Regions from separate parts of the Comamonas sp. UBA7528 genome, predicted to be linked through region 1. Evidence: predicted binding sites of a transcription regulator. Region 1 holds the regulator's gene; the other holds the start of a gene.
The links. Region 1 encodes sigma-54, which starts transcription at its own class of promoters, with help from an activator protein. Its sites were predicted from a motif close to TGGCANGNAANCTGCTTT; they were not measured.
Positions count from the first base shown of each region.

Region 1 (6,691 bases):
TCGGCGGACCCGCTGGGGGACCTGGCCAACCAGAAGCTCAAGCAGTCGGAGGCCAAGGCGGCGGCCGCCTCGGGCTCGGACGGTTTCGACTACTTTGTGCAGGCGGGTGCCTTCCGCACCCAGGCCGACGCCGATGCCCAGCGTGCCAAGCTGGCCATGCTGGGCTGGGAAGCCCGCGTGAGCGAGCGCGAGCAGAACGGCCGCACCGTGTTCCGGGTGCGGGTGGGTCCGTTCGGCAAGCGTGACGACGCCGAGCAGCTCAAGGGCAAGCTCGACGGCGCCGGGGTGGATTCGGCCCTGGTGCGCGTGCAGCGCTGACAGGCAGAACTTTTTGCCACGGCCCGGCTCTGACTGGGCAGTGAATATCCCCTAACAGGAGTAGCTTTGATGAAACGCCGCGAGTTTTCCTTGGCCGTCACCTCGGTCGCATCTGCCATGGCCCTGGGCGCCACTGCGACCGCCCATGCCCAGGCCGCCGCCCCCAAGGAAGGCAAGGACTATGTGAAACTGTCCAAGCCCGCCACCACCGAGGCACCTGCCGGCAAGGTGGAAGTGGTCGAGTTCTTCTGGTACAGCTGCCCGCATTGCAACGCTTTCGAGCCCGCATTCGCCGCCTGGAAGCAGAAGGCCCCCGCCCATGTGGTGGTGCGCCGTGTGCCCGTGGCCTTCAATGCCAGCTTCGTGCCCCAGCAAAAGCTGTATTTCACGCTGCAGGCCATGGACAACTTTGACGCCATGCACGTCAAGGTGTTCCACGCCATCCACGTGGAGCGCAACAAGCTGGCCACCGATGACGCCATCTTCGAATGGGTGGGCAAGCAGGGCGCGAACGTGGCCAAGTTCAAGGAGATCTACAACTCCTTCACCGTGGCCAACCAGGTGCGCAAGGCTTCGGCGCTGCAGCAGGAATACGATGTGGAGGGCGTGCCTTCCATGGGCGTGGCCGGCAAGTTCTACACCGACGGCCCCCGCGCCGGCAGCATGCAGAACGTGCTGAATGTGGTGGACTATCTGGCCAACCAGAGCCGCAAGGCCTGAGCGGCCCCGCAGGGCCTGAGCGCCCTGCACACAGCCCGCTGGACAGCGGGCTTTTTTGTGTCGATTTCCCTGCGAGTCGCCCACAGGGCAGCCCTGGGGAAAACCAGTGCCCTACAATGGCTGCAAGATTCATGCCTTCTCACATGACACGCAAACTCCTCCCGATACTCGCGCTGACGGTCCTGGCAGCTGCCATGGGCACGGCACAGGCCGAAAAGGCCGATCGCAACAAGCCCATGAACATCGAAGCCGATGCGCTGCACCATGACGAGCTGCAGCAGGTCAGCACGTTCACGGGCAATGTGGTGCTGACCAAGGGCACCATCGTGCTGCGCGGCGCCAAGCTGGAAGTGCGCCAGGACGCCGAGGGTTACCAGTTCGGCAAGGTCTGGGCGGCCCCCGGCAAGCGCGCGTTCTTCCGCCAGAAGCGCGACACCCAGCCCGGCGCACCCGAAGAGTACGTGGAAGGCGAAGGCGAAATCATCGAATACGACGGCAAGAAGGACGATGTGCGCTTGATCCAGCGGGGCCAGCTGCGCCGCTACACCGGCGCCACGCTGAGTGACGACATCACCGGCAACATCATCACCTACAACAACCTGACCGATGTGTTCACCGTGGACGGCAACCGCCGCGCCACGCCGGGCAGCGAGGAAGCTGCCGCCGGCTCCGGCGGCCGCGTGCGCGCCGTGCTGGCGCCCAAGACCCAGCCCCCGCAGGCCCCGGTGGCGCCGAGTGCGCAGCCGCTCAAGCCTTCGGACACCATGAAATTGCGCAACCCGTGACCCGCTCTTCCGACACCCCGACCGCCCCAGGCGCCAGCAGCCGCCTGGAAGTGCACCATCTGGCCAAGTCCTATGGCAGCCGCAAGGTGGTCAAGGACGTGTCCCTGGCCGTGCAGAAAGGCGAAGTGGTGGGCCTGCTCGGCCCCAATGGCGCGGGCAAGACCACCTCGTTCTACATGATTGTGGGCCTGGTGCGCAGCGATGCCGGCGACATCTACATCGACGGCCATTCGGTGGCGAACATGCCCATCCACCAGCGTTCGCGCCTGGGCCTGTCCTATCTGCCGCAGGAAGCCTCGATCTTCCGCAAGCTCAGCGTGGAAGACAATGTGCGCGCCGTGCTGGAGCTGCAGCAGGACGAACAGGGCAAGCCCCTGACCAAGGCCGAGGTGGAGCGGCGCCTGACCGATCTGCTCAAGGAGCTGCGCGTGGACCACCTGCGCTCCTCGCCGGCGATTGCGCTGTCGGGTGGCGAGCGCCGCCGCGTGGAAATCGCCCGGGCCCTGGCCACGCAGCCGCGCTTCATCCTGCTGGACGAGCCGTTTGCGGGTATCGACCCCATCGCGGTGATCGAGATCCAGCGCATCATCGGCTTCCTCAAGGAGCGCGGTATCGGGGTGCTGATCACCGACCACAACGTGCGCGAGACGCTGGGCATCTGCGACCACGCCTTCATCATCAGCGACGGCCATGTGCTGGCGCAGGGCACACCGGAAGAGATTGTGGAGAACGCCGACGTCCGGCGGGTCTACCTGGGCGAACATTTCAGGATGTAGCCCGCCACTTCCGCCGCCACGACACACACACAAGATCACAGAGAGGGAGCGTCGCGTTGAAGCCTGGTTTGTCACTGCGGGTGTCGCAGCATTTGGCGCTGACGCCGCAATTGCAGCAGTCGATCCGCTTGCTGCAGCTGTCCACGCTGGAGCTGGCGCAGGAAGTCGAGCAGATGCTCGACGACAACCCGTTTCTGGAAGTCGACAGCGACGATGCCCCCCGTGAAGACTTCGGCCTGTCCCAGTCGGACACGCCGGCGCAGGGCGATGACTATGCCGCCGATGGTGCGCTGACGGCAGGGGCTGCGGAGGCGCCCGCCGACAGTGCGGAAGGCCCCGGCAGCGCGGAATACGATGCCCCCGACTGGGAGGGCGACGGCACCAGCGAACTGCGTCCCGATGACAGCGAATGGGGCGGCGATGCCCCGGCGCGCAACGCCCAGGGCGGCGATGGTGACGAAGTCAGCGCCCTGGACCTGGCCCGCGCACATGAATCGCTGACCGACCACCTGCTGCGCCAGTCGCTGTCGCTGCACCTGTCCGAGCTGGACCGTTATGTGCTGCGTTTCCTGATCGAGAACCTGAACGACGACGGTTACCTCGAAGAGTCGCTGCAGTCCCTGGCCGAGGGCTTGGCCGGCACGGACGACCCGGAGCAGCTCGACGAATTGGTGCACCGCTTCACCGTGGCACTGCGGCTGCTGCACAGCCTGGAGCCGGTGGGCGTGGGCGCCCAGGGCTTGGCGGAATGCCTGCAGCTGCAGCTGAACCATTTGCTGCAGCGCGGTGAGGCCGAGGCCAGTGTGGTGGAGACGGCGCTGGCCATCTGTGCCCAGCCGCTGGACCTGCTGGCACGGCGCGATGTGCGCCGCCTGATGCAGGCCACCGGCAGCAGCGAAGAGCGCACGCGCACGGCCATGGCACTGATCGCCCGGCTGGAGCCTCGGCCCGGCCGGCGCTTTGTCAATGTGGAGCGCAACATCATCGTGCCGGACGTGATCGTCACCCGCGCCGGCCGCCGCGCCAGCGAAGGCACGCCCCAGTTCAACGTGCAGCTCAACCCCGACGTGCTGCCGCGTCTGCGCGTGCACGATGTGTATGCCGGTGCGCTGCGCGGCCACAAGGGCAGCGAAGGCCATGCCGGTCTGCAGCAGCGCCTGCAGGAAGCGCGCTGGTTCATCAAGAACGTGCAGCAGCGCTTCGACACCATCTTGCGGGTGTCGCGTGCCATCGTGGAGCGGCAGAAGAACTTCTTCGTGCACGGCGAGCTGGCCATGCGCCCGCTGGTGCTGCGCGACATCGCCGACGAGCTGGGTCTGCACGAATCCACCATCAGCCGGGTGACCACCGCCAAGTACATGGCCACGCCGCACGGCACCTTCGAGCTCAAGTATTTCTTCGGCTCCGGGCTGGGCACGGAAACCGGCGGCAATGCCTCCAGCACGGCGGTGCGGGCGCTGATCAAGCAGTTTGTCTCGGCCGAGAACGCCAAGAAGCCGCTGTCGGACAGCCAGATCGCTGAGATGCTCAAGGAGCAGGGCATCGAGTGCGCCCGCCGTACCGTGGCCAAATACCGTGAGGCGCTGAAGATCGCGCCGGCCAATCTGCGCAAGACGCTGTAAGCCCGGACTGGGCCCGTGCGGAGGCGGGGCGCCTGCGGGCATGCTGCGCTGCCGCAAGCCCCCGGATGCGTGCAAACCGGCTGGGCAGCGCCGGCAGTTGGAGGTATCGTGCAGCCATCCTTGGTTCATTCCGCACATGCCACGGCCGTTGGCAGCAAAGGAGACTCCCATGGTTGCCCCGCTTTCTTCCTCCGCGCTGCCCCGCAAGCTGCTGTCGGCGCAGCCCGAACCCGATCACCCGCACAGCGTGGCCCGCATCGCCGTCGTGGGCAGCCTGCACATGGATGCGGTGCTGCACCTGGAACGCGTGCCCCACGCCGGGGAAACCGTGATGGCCCACAGCCTGCGCTACCTGCCCGGCGGCAAAGGCGGCAACCAGGCAGTGGCCTGCGCACGCCACGGCGCCCAGGTCACGCTGTTCGGCTGCGTGGGGCGTGACCACCATGGCAACAGCCTGCGGCTGGCGCTGCACGACGCCGGCGTGGAGATGGACCATGTGCAGGTGCTGGATGGCGTGTCCACCGGTGCGGCCATGGTGCTGGTGGAGGGCAATGGCCAGAACCGGGTCTGCGTGGTGCCCGGTGCCAATGTGCTACTGGAGCTGCCGGACGAGGTGCTGCTGAATGTGCTGGCCCAGGCCGATTTCGTGCTGCTGCAGCGTGAAACCGCCGACAGCGTGCTGGAGCAGGTGCTGGAGGCGGCACGCAGCGCTGGCTGTCGCGTGGTCTTCAATCCCTCGCCGGTGCGCGAGGTGCCCGAGGCCTGGTGGCCCCTGGTCCACACCCTGGTGGTTAATGAGGTCGAGGCCGGTGCCTACAGCGATCAGGCGGTGGACAGCCCGGCCGCGGCGGCCGATGCCGCACAGCGCCTGCTGGCGCGGGGCGTGTCCCAGGTGGTGGTCACGCTGGGAGCCCAGGGCGCGGTGGCCGTGTGCGGAGGGCGTGTCAGCACCCATCCCGCGCTGGCGCTGCCGGTGCTGGACACCACGGGTGCGGGCGACAGCTTTCTGGGGGCGCTGGTCACCCGCCTGGCCGAAGGCCATGCCCTGGCCGATGCCGTGCAATGGGGCATACGTGCTGCCAGCCTGTGCATGGGCCAGGTGGGCGCACAGCCGTCCATACCGCAGCGCACCCAGGTCGAAGCCCTGGCCGGTGGCGCGGCCAGCCCGTTGCATGTGCAGTAGGCGACGCAGGGACGGGCGCGCCAGACCCCGTGCGGAGCTGCGTGCGCGCAGTGCTCAGCGGGTGCTGCCGTCGCAGTAGGCGTGCCAGCCTGCCGGGGTGTTTTCAAAGCCGCGTTGCAGGGCCAGCTCCCAGGGGCGCTCGCAGCTCTTGGTGCGCTCGCACCAGGCGTGGCCGGTGGACGGCTTGCAGCCATGGCTGTCGGTGCGCTTGCCCAGAATGGGTTCCGCCGGGACTTCGTCCACTGGCTGAGGTTCGGCCATGACGGGCGCCGGTGCCGCAGCGGGCACGGCCTGGTCGGCGGTGGCAGGGGCTGCAGGCCGGCTGGGCGCGGACTGGCAGGCGCTGAGCAGGGCCAGGGCCGAAGCTGCCAGCAGCAGGCGGACACGGGCCAGCGCCGGGACAGAGGTCAGGAAATGCGTAGACATGCCCGCATCGTACGCAAATCCAGGCGGAACGGAGTGTCCGAGAGGCCAGCAGGGGAGCGTGGGCCTCCGCAGAGGGGGCAGAACTCCACTGCGCGCCGTGGCTGGGGTGTCTCGCGTATCCTTGGCGGCTTGCTATGAACCAATTGCACCTGTTTTTGCCCTGCGCCGCCGGCGTCGAGGGCCTTTTGGCCGACGAGGTCCATTCCATCACTGGCGCCAGCGGGCAAGACCTGCTGGTGGGCCGGGGCGGCGTGATGCTGCGCGGCATGTGGCGTGACGCCATGCTGCTCAACCTGCACAGCCGGCTGGCGCAGCGCGTGCTGATCGAGCTGTCGCACAGCATGTACCGCAACGAGAACGATCTGTACCGCGCGGCCAGCGAGGTGGCCTGGGAGATCTGGTTCTCGCCCAAAGAGACGTTCAAGATCGAAGTCACGTCCCAGCACAGCCCGCTGACCAGCCTGAACTTTGCCGCCTTGCGCGTGAAGGACGCCATTGCCGACCGCTTCCGCGCGAAGCGCCACGGCGTGCGCCCCAGCGTGGAGACGCACCACCCCGATGTGCGCGTGCACCTGCACCTGACCACCGACGGCGCCACCATCTACATCGACACCTCGGGCGAGGCGCTGTTCAAGCGCGGCTGGCGCGAAGACAAAGGCGACGCCCCGCTGAAGGAAACCCTGGCCGCCGCGATGCTGGCCGCCAGTGGCTGGAACCCGCATGGCGAACACCCCCAGCCGCTGTACGACCCCTGCTGCGGCAGCGGCACTTTGGTGATCGAGGCCGCGCAGATTGCACGAAAGATCCCTGCCGGCATCCTGCGCCGCTTTGCGTTCGAGAAGCTGGTGCCGTTCCAGCGCC
Region 1 is NZ_DLMU01000010.1:382,628-389,318, reverse strand. Features, by position in the region: gene B3349_RS14780 (SPOR domain-containing protein) at 1-318, shown strand, start outside; gene B3349_RS14775 (thiol:disulfide interchange protein DsbA/DsbL) at 388-1,038, shown strand; gene lptA (lipopolysaccharide transport periplasmic protein LptA) at 1,182-1,823, shown strand; gene lptB (LPS export ABC transporter ATP-binding protein) at 1,820-2,599, shown strand; gene B3349_RS14760 (RNA polymerase factor sigma-54) at 2,656-4,221, shown strand; gene B3349_RS14755 (ribokinase) at 4,391-5,404, shown strand; gene B3349_RS14750 (hypothetical protein) at 5,459-5,830, opposite strand; gene B3349_RS14745 (THUMP domain-containing class I SAM-dependent RNA methyltransferase) at 5,965-6,691, shown strand, end outside.

Region 2 (6,691 bases), on a different contig from region 1:
TGCAGAGCCGGCGTTGAAACCGAACCAGCCCACCCACAGCAGGGAGGCACCGACCATGGTCAGCGTCAGGCTGTGCGGAGGCAGGGCTTCACGGCCGAAACCGATGCGCTTGCCCACCATGTAGGAACCCACCAGGCCAGCGATGGCGGCGTTGATGTGCACCACGGTGCCGCCAGCGAAGTCCAGTGCGCCGTCGGCAGCCAGCAGACCACCGCCCCAGACCATGTGGGCCATGGGGATATAGCTGAAGGTGAACCACAGGATGGAGAACAGCATCACGGCAGCGAACTTGATGCGTTCGGCGAACGCACCCACGATCAGCGACACGGTGATGGCGGCGAAGGTGGACTGGAAGGCCACGAACACGTATTCGGGAATGGTCTTCAGCGCACTGGACAGCGTGTCCGGTGTGATGCCGGCCAGGAACAGCTTGTCGAAGCCGCCGAAGAACGTGCCTTCACCGCCGAATGCCAGCGAGAAGCCGTAGATGGCCCACAGCACGGTGATGGCCGAAAAGATCACGAACACCTGCGCCAGCACGGACAGCATGTTCTTGGAACGCACCAGGCCGCCGTAAAACAGTGCCAGACCGGGGATGGTCATCAGGATCACCAGCATGGTGGAAGTCAGCATCCAGGCGGTATCACCGGCGCTGAGGGTGGGAGCGGCTTCGGCAGCTGCTGCAGCGGCCGGGGCGGCGGCTTCGGCCACAGCGGCGACGGCAGGGGCGGCCTCTTGGGCCAGTGCACCGGCGGCTGCGGTCAGCAGACCCAGACCCAGTGAAAGTGCAGGGAGCGTTTTTTTCATGACTGTCTCTCGCTGAAGGGTGGAAATCAAAGGGCTTCTTTACCGGTTTCGCCGGTGCGGATGCGCACCACCTGTTCCAGGTCATAGACGAAGATCTTGCCGTCACCGATCTTGCCGGTGCGGGCTGCGGATTCGATGGCTTCCAGCGCCTGTTCCAGCACCGCGTCATCCACGGCCGCTTCCAGCTTCACCTTGGGCAGGAAATCGACCACATACTCGGCGCCGCGGTACAGCTCGGTGTGGCCCTTCTGGCGGCCAAAGCCTTTCACCTCGGTCACGGTGATGCCCTGCACGCCGATTTGCGACAGGGCTTCACGCACCTCGTCCAGCTTGAAGGGTTTGATGATGGCTGAGACCATTTTCATGATTGCGTCCTCCTGAATCGGGTGCTTCGGCGCCCGGAGTTGTAACTCGGTGGCTGGCTGCGGGGCGGCCATGCCGTCTGTCTGTTCGATGCGTACCGACTGTCACAAAGCATGGAGCGTGCCAGCCACAGTTCTCCCAAGCGGCGGCCAGGGCCCACTACAGTGTTGCCGAGGGGAAAGCGGTCGGTCACCCCGTCTGTGCACCAAAGCAGTGCAGACACCCAATATCCCGATTCCCGCCACGCACTTGTCTGGGGAGAACACGCCATGGGCCTTGCAAGCGTGCGCAGCCGCGCACTGGTTGGCATGCACGCGCAGCCAATCGAGGTGGAGGTGCATCTGGCCAACGGCCTGCCCTGCCTGACCCTGGTGGGCCTGGCCGATACCGAGGTGAAAGAGGCCCGTGAACGCGTGCGCAGCGCCATCCTGAACGCCGGGCTGGAGTTCCCGCACAGCAAACGCATCACCGTCAACCTGGCCCCGGCCGATCTTCCCAAGGACTCCGGCCGCTTCGATCTGCCCATCGCCCTGGGCATCCTGGCAGCCAGCGGGCAGATCGACCCGGCGCAGCTGGCGCGCTATGAATTTGCGGGGGAACTGTCCCTGTCCGGCGCACTGCGTCCGGTGCGCGGCGCCCTGGCCACCGCCCTGGCCATGCAGCTGCACCGCGAGAGCACGCCTTTGGTGCTGCCCCAGGACAGTGCCCGTGAAGCCGCGCTGGTGCCGGACACCACGGTCTATGCCGCCGCCCATCTGCTCGACGTGGTGCGGGCCCTGCAGCCCCAGGCCACCGAGGGCCTGCCACTGGCCCAGGCCCCTGCGCCTGCTGCGGCAACGGCCGGGCCCGACCTGGCCGATGTGCAGGGCCAGGCCAGCGCCAAGCGCGCGCTGGAGATTGCCGCCGCCGGCGGTCACGGCGTGCTGCTGGTGGGGCCCCCGGGCAGTGGCAAATCCATGCTGGCCCAGCGCTTTGCCGGCCTGCTACCGCCGCTGACCCCGCTGGAGGCACTGGAAGCCGCGGCCATGTCCAGCCTGGTCGGCCCCTTCGACGCCGGCACCTGGGGCCAGCGCCAGATTGCAGCGCCCCACCACACCGCCAGCGCCGTGGCGCTGGTGGGCGGCGGTTCACCCCCTCGGCCGGGCGCCATCTCCCGCGCCCACCATGGCGTGCTGTTTCTGGACGAGTTTCCGGAATTCGCCCGGACGGCCCTGGAGGCGCTGCGCGAACCGCTGGAGACCGGGCGCATCCAGATCGCCCGCGCCGCCCAGCAGGCCGACTTTCCTGCCCGCTTCCAGCTGGTGGCCGCCATGAACCCCTGTCCCTGCGGCCTCCAGGGCAGCCCCCGCTGCCGCTGCACACCCGATCAGGTGGCGCGCTACCACGCCAAGCTCAGCGGCCCGCTGCTGGACCGCATCGATCTGCAGGTGGAAGTCCCGGCTCTGGCTCCGGCCGAGCTGTTGCAGCGCAGCGAACCCGGCAGCGCCGGCGCGCCCGCCGAGACCAGCGCCCACGTACAGGCCCGCGTGGTGCAAGCCCGCCACCTGGCGCTGCAGCGCCAGGGCCACGCCAACCAGTGGCTGGAAGCCGCCACGCTGCAGCAGCACCTGCAGCTGGACGACGCCGCCCAGGCCCTGGCCCGCAAAGCCGCCGAACGCCTGGGCTGGTCGGCCCGCGCCACCCATCGCGCGCTCAAGGTGGCGCGCACCATCGCCGACCTGGCCGACAGCCCGGGCGTGCAGGCCGCCCATGTGGCGGAAGCCCTGCAATATCGGCGCGCCATCGTCCGGCCGCACCCTTGAGACAAACGCACCATTTTGGTGCAAAACCCAACAGTGCGCCCCGTGCCATGCCGATACCGCACATTGCCGCCCATCTGCAGGCCGATGAACGGTAGAAGACGGCGACTTGGCGGCAGAACCCGCCTCTGCGGTCCCCGCTGGCTCCGCCATGCGCCACCGCTCAGCCGGTACCTGACGTTATGCCCACTGGGGCTCGGCCACGGGCGCCGACACCACCGCGTCCCTGGCCCCCACCACCGGTTCTACCACCTCCTGCAGCAGCTGCGCCATCGCCCGCAGCGCCGGCGACCAGCTGGCCTGCGGTCCGGTGACAAAGCAGGTGTCCACCTGGGCGATCCCGGCCAGTGCCGGCGGCAGCGGGCACCAGTGCACGCCGAAGCGCTGCTGCTGGGCCGCGATCAGGGCCTGGGGCAGCAGGGCGTAGCCCATGCCGGCGGCCACACAGCCCAGGATGGCATCCAGCGTGCCCAGCTCCATGATCTGCACGGCGGTGATGCCCTGACTGGCCAACAGCAGCTCGATGCGCTGGCGGTAGCTGCAGCCCTGGCGGAAAGCCAGGAAAGGGGTGCTGCCCAGTTGCTCGGGCGTGGGAAAGGCCGCCAGCGGCGCTACGCTGACCAGCACCAGGGTCTCGCGGAACACCGGCCAGCCCGTCAGGCGCGCCTGCGGCGGCAGGCCGGCCACGAAGGCGCAATCGATCTGCCCGGCCAGCAGCTCGGCCAGCTGGCTGGCGGTGGGGCCGGTGCGCAGTTCCAGGGCCATGCCCGGGTGCCGCTGGTGCAGCTGCGCCAGCAGCGGCGGCAGGCGCAGCGCGGCCGTGGTTTCCATGCTGCCGATGCGCAGCGCGCCGGGCGCCGCCTGGCGGCCCTGCAACAGGGCCAGGGCCTCGTCATGTGCCTGCAGCATCTGCTGGGCATAGCGGCGCAGCAGCCGCCCGGCGGGCGTGGGGTGCACCGGGGCACTGCGTTCCAGCAGCTGGGCGCCGGCCTCGTCTTCCAGTTTCTTGATGTGCGCCGTCACATTGGACTGCACGGTGTGCAGCAGCTGGGCGGCCGCACCGAAGCTGCCGGATTCGCACACGGCTTCGAACATGCGCAGGGATTTGAGTTGCATGGCGACCCCATCTGAAAAAAAGATGCAAGCCATCATTTTGAATCATTGGACATGATGACTTCAGTGCCCGTACGCTCTGCACCACTGGCTTCCGGCCGGCACGCGGTGCCGGCGTCTCCCCCTGAAAGCGCTCGCGTGATCCACCGCAACGAACTGCCTTTGTTTTTCACCGGCTTTGCCGCCACGCTCAGCGGCGTGGGCCTGGCCCGCTTTGCCTACACGGCGCTGATGCCACAGATGGTGCACGCCGGCTGGTTCAGCGGCGAACAGGTGGCCTATCTGGGAGCGGCCAATCTGCTGGGCTATCTGGTGGGCGCGCTGGCCGCCGCACCGCTGGCCGAGCGCCTGGGCACGCTGCGTGTGCTGGCGGCCTGCTGGCTGGCCGTGGCGTTCAGCTTTGCCGCCTGCAGCCAGGCCCAGCCGATGGCACTGTTCTTTGTCTGGCGGCTGGTGTCCGGCATTGCCGGCGCCGTGCTGATGGTGCTGGGTCCATCGGTGGCCATGGCCGCCACACCGGTACAGCGCCGTGCGGCGCTGGGGCCGTTGATGTTCTGCGGCATCGGCTGCGGCGCACTGCTGTCGGCCACCCTGGTGCCGGCCCTGGCTGCGACCAGCCTGTCCCTGGTGTGGTGGGCGCTGGCAGCGGCGAGCGCGCTGGCCGGCTGGGGGGGCTGGCACCAGGCACGGCTGCTGCCGGCGCCGGCACCGCAGGCGCTGTCGCCCCAGCCGGGTGCCGCCCTGCGCAGCACACCGCTGTGGACGTTGCCGGTGCTGCTGGTGATGCTGGCCTACACCTGTGACGCCTTCGGCTTTGTCCCCCACACCGTGTTCTGGGTGGACTACCTGGCGCGCGAGCTGCACCTGGGTGCGGCCTATGCGTCCACCCAATGGGCATTCTTTGGTCTGGGGGCCATCGCCGGTCCGCTGGCGGCCGCGTTCTGCGCCAGCCGCTGGGGCTGGTGGGGCACCACCACCAGCGCCTACGCCATCAAGGCGGCGGCGATTGCGCTGCCGCTGGTGTGGGCAAGCTTTGCCGGCCATGCCACGTCGGCGTTCCTGGTGGGCGCGCTGTCGCCGGGCATGGCGGCCATCACCTCCGGTTACCTGATGCAACTGATCGGCCCGCTGCAACACAAGAAGATGTGGGGCTATGCCACGGCCGCCTTTGCACTGATGCAGGCCGTGTCCGGCTACTTCATGGCCTGGATGTATGCCGGCACCGGTGTCTACCAGCCGCTGTTCGCCATCGGCAGCGCCGTGCTGCTGGCCGGCACGGTGATGGTGGTGGCCAGCCGGTGGGCCCGCCAGGTCCCGGTGACGGCCTGAGCGCGTTTTGGTTTTTCTGGATCACAAGGATTGGCTATGACCCCCTCCCTCCCCCACTGGATGACCCGTCTGGGCCTGCAGCACCCCCTCATCCAGGCGCCCATGGCAGGCACCTCCACGCCGCAGCTGGCTGCCGCCGTCAGCGAGGCCGGCGCACTGGGCTCGGTGGGCATTGGCGCCTACAGCGTGGAACAGGCCCAGCAGCACATCGCCCAGACCCAGGCACTGACGCAGCGGCCCGTCAACGTCAATCTGTTCTGCCACCAACAGGCCACGGCGGATGTGGAACGTGAAGCCGCCTGGATCCGCTACCTGGCACCGGAATTTGCCCGCTTTGGTGTGCAGCCTCCCAGCCAGCTGCGCAGCATCTACGCCACGGCCGTGGGCAATGCCGCACTGCAGGCCATGCTGCTGGCGCAAAAGCCCGCCGTGATCAGCTTTCATTTCGGCCTGCCGGAGCAGGCGTTCATCGCCGCACTGCGCGCCGCCGGCATCACCACCCTGGCCTGCGCCACCACGCTGGACGAGGCCCGCCAGATCGAACAGGCCGGCGTGGACGTGGTGGTGGCCCAGGGTATGGAGGCCGGTGGCCACCGCGGCGCCTTTGTGCCGGAGCAGGACCGGCTGATGGGCACGTTCGCCCTGACCCGCGTGCTGACCGCCCACTGCCAGCTGCCCGTGGTGGCGGCCGGCGGCATCATGGACGGCAGTGGGATTGCCGCTGCGCTGGAGCTGGGCGCCTGCGCCGTGCAAATGGGCACCGCCTTCATCCTGTGCCCCGAATCTGCCGCCAGCCCCGCCTACCGGGCCGAGCTGCAGAGCGAACGGGCCCACCACACGGCCATCACCGCCGCCATCTCCGGCCGCCCGGCGCGCGGCATGGCCAACCGCCTGCACCTGCTGGGCGCCGACTACGCCGGCGATCTGCCCGGCTACCCCATGGTGTACGACGCCGGCAAGGCATTGCACCAGGCCGCAAGCGCACAGGGCCGCAGCGACTATGCGGCCCACTGGGCCGGCCAGGGCGCCCCGCTGGCCCGGGCCCTGCCTGCCGCCACGCTGGTGCAGACCCTGGCGCAGGAGCTGGCCCAGGCGCGCCCGGCCTGAGCCCTCCACACCGTCCGTGTACGCCGCAGGTCGGTGCCGGTAAGGCGACCCGGCCTCGGTCCCGCATGGTGCCGTGGCGGCGGGCAGGTCGTTCGCCCGGCGCCGTGCGGTGCGCCACTACACTCCGACGTTCTGTGTCATTTTGTGAAATGGTTGCCTGTGTCCGTGTCCGT
Region 2 is NZ_DLMU01000015.1:80,099-86,789, forward strand. Features, by position in the region: gene B3349_RS18765 (ammonium transporter) at 1-807, opposite strand, end outside; gene B3349_RS18770 (P-II family nitrogen regulator) at 834-1,172, opposite strand; gene B3349_RS18775 (YifB family Mg chelatase-like AAA ATPase) at 1,440-2,972, shown strand; gene B3349_RS18780 (LysR substrate-binding domain-containing protein) at 3,150-4,085, opposite strand; gene B3349_RS18785 (YbfB/YjiJ family MFS transporter) at 4,221-5,411, shown strand; gene B3349_RS18790 (NAD(P)H-dependent flavin oxidoreductase) at 5,448-6,518, shown strand.
Region 2: B3349_RS18770 (P-II family nitrogen regulator) is a predicted target of sigma-54. The motif match lies at 1,279-1,296, and genes of this name have one in related genera.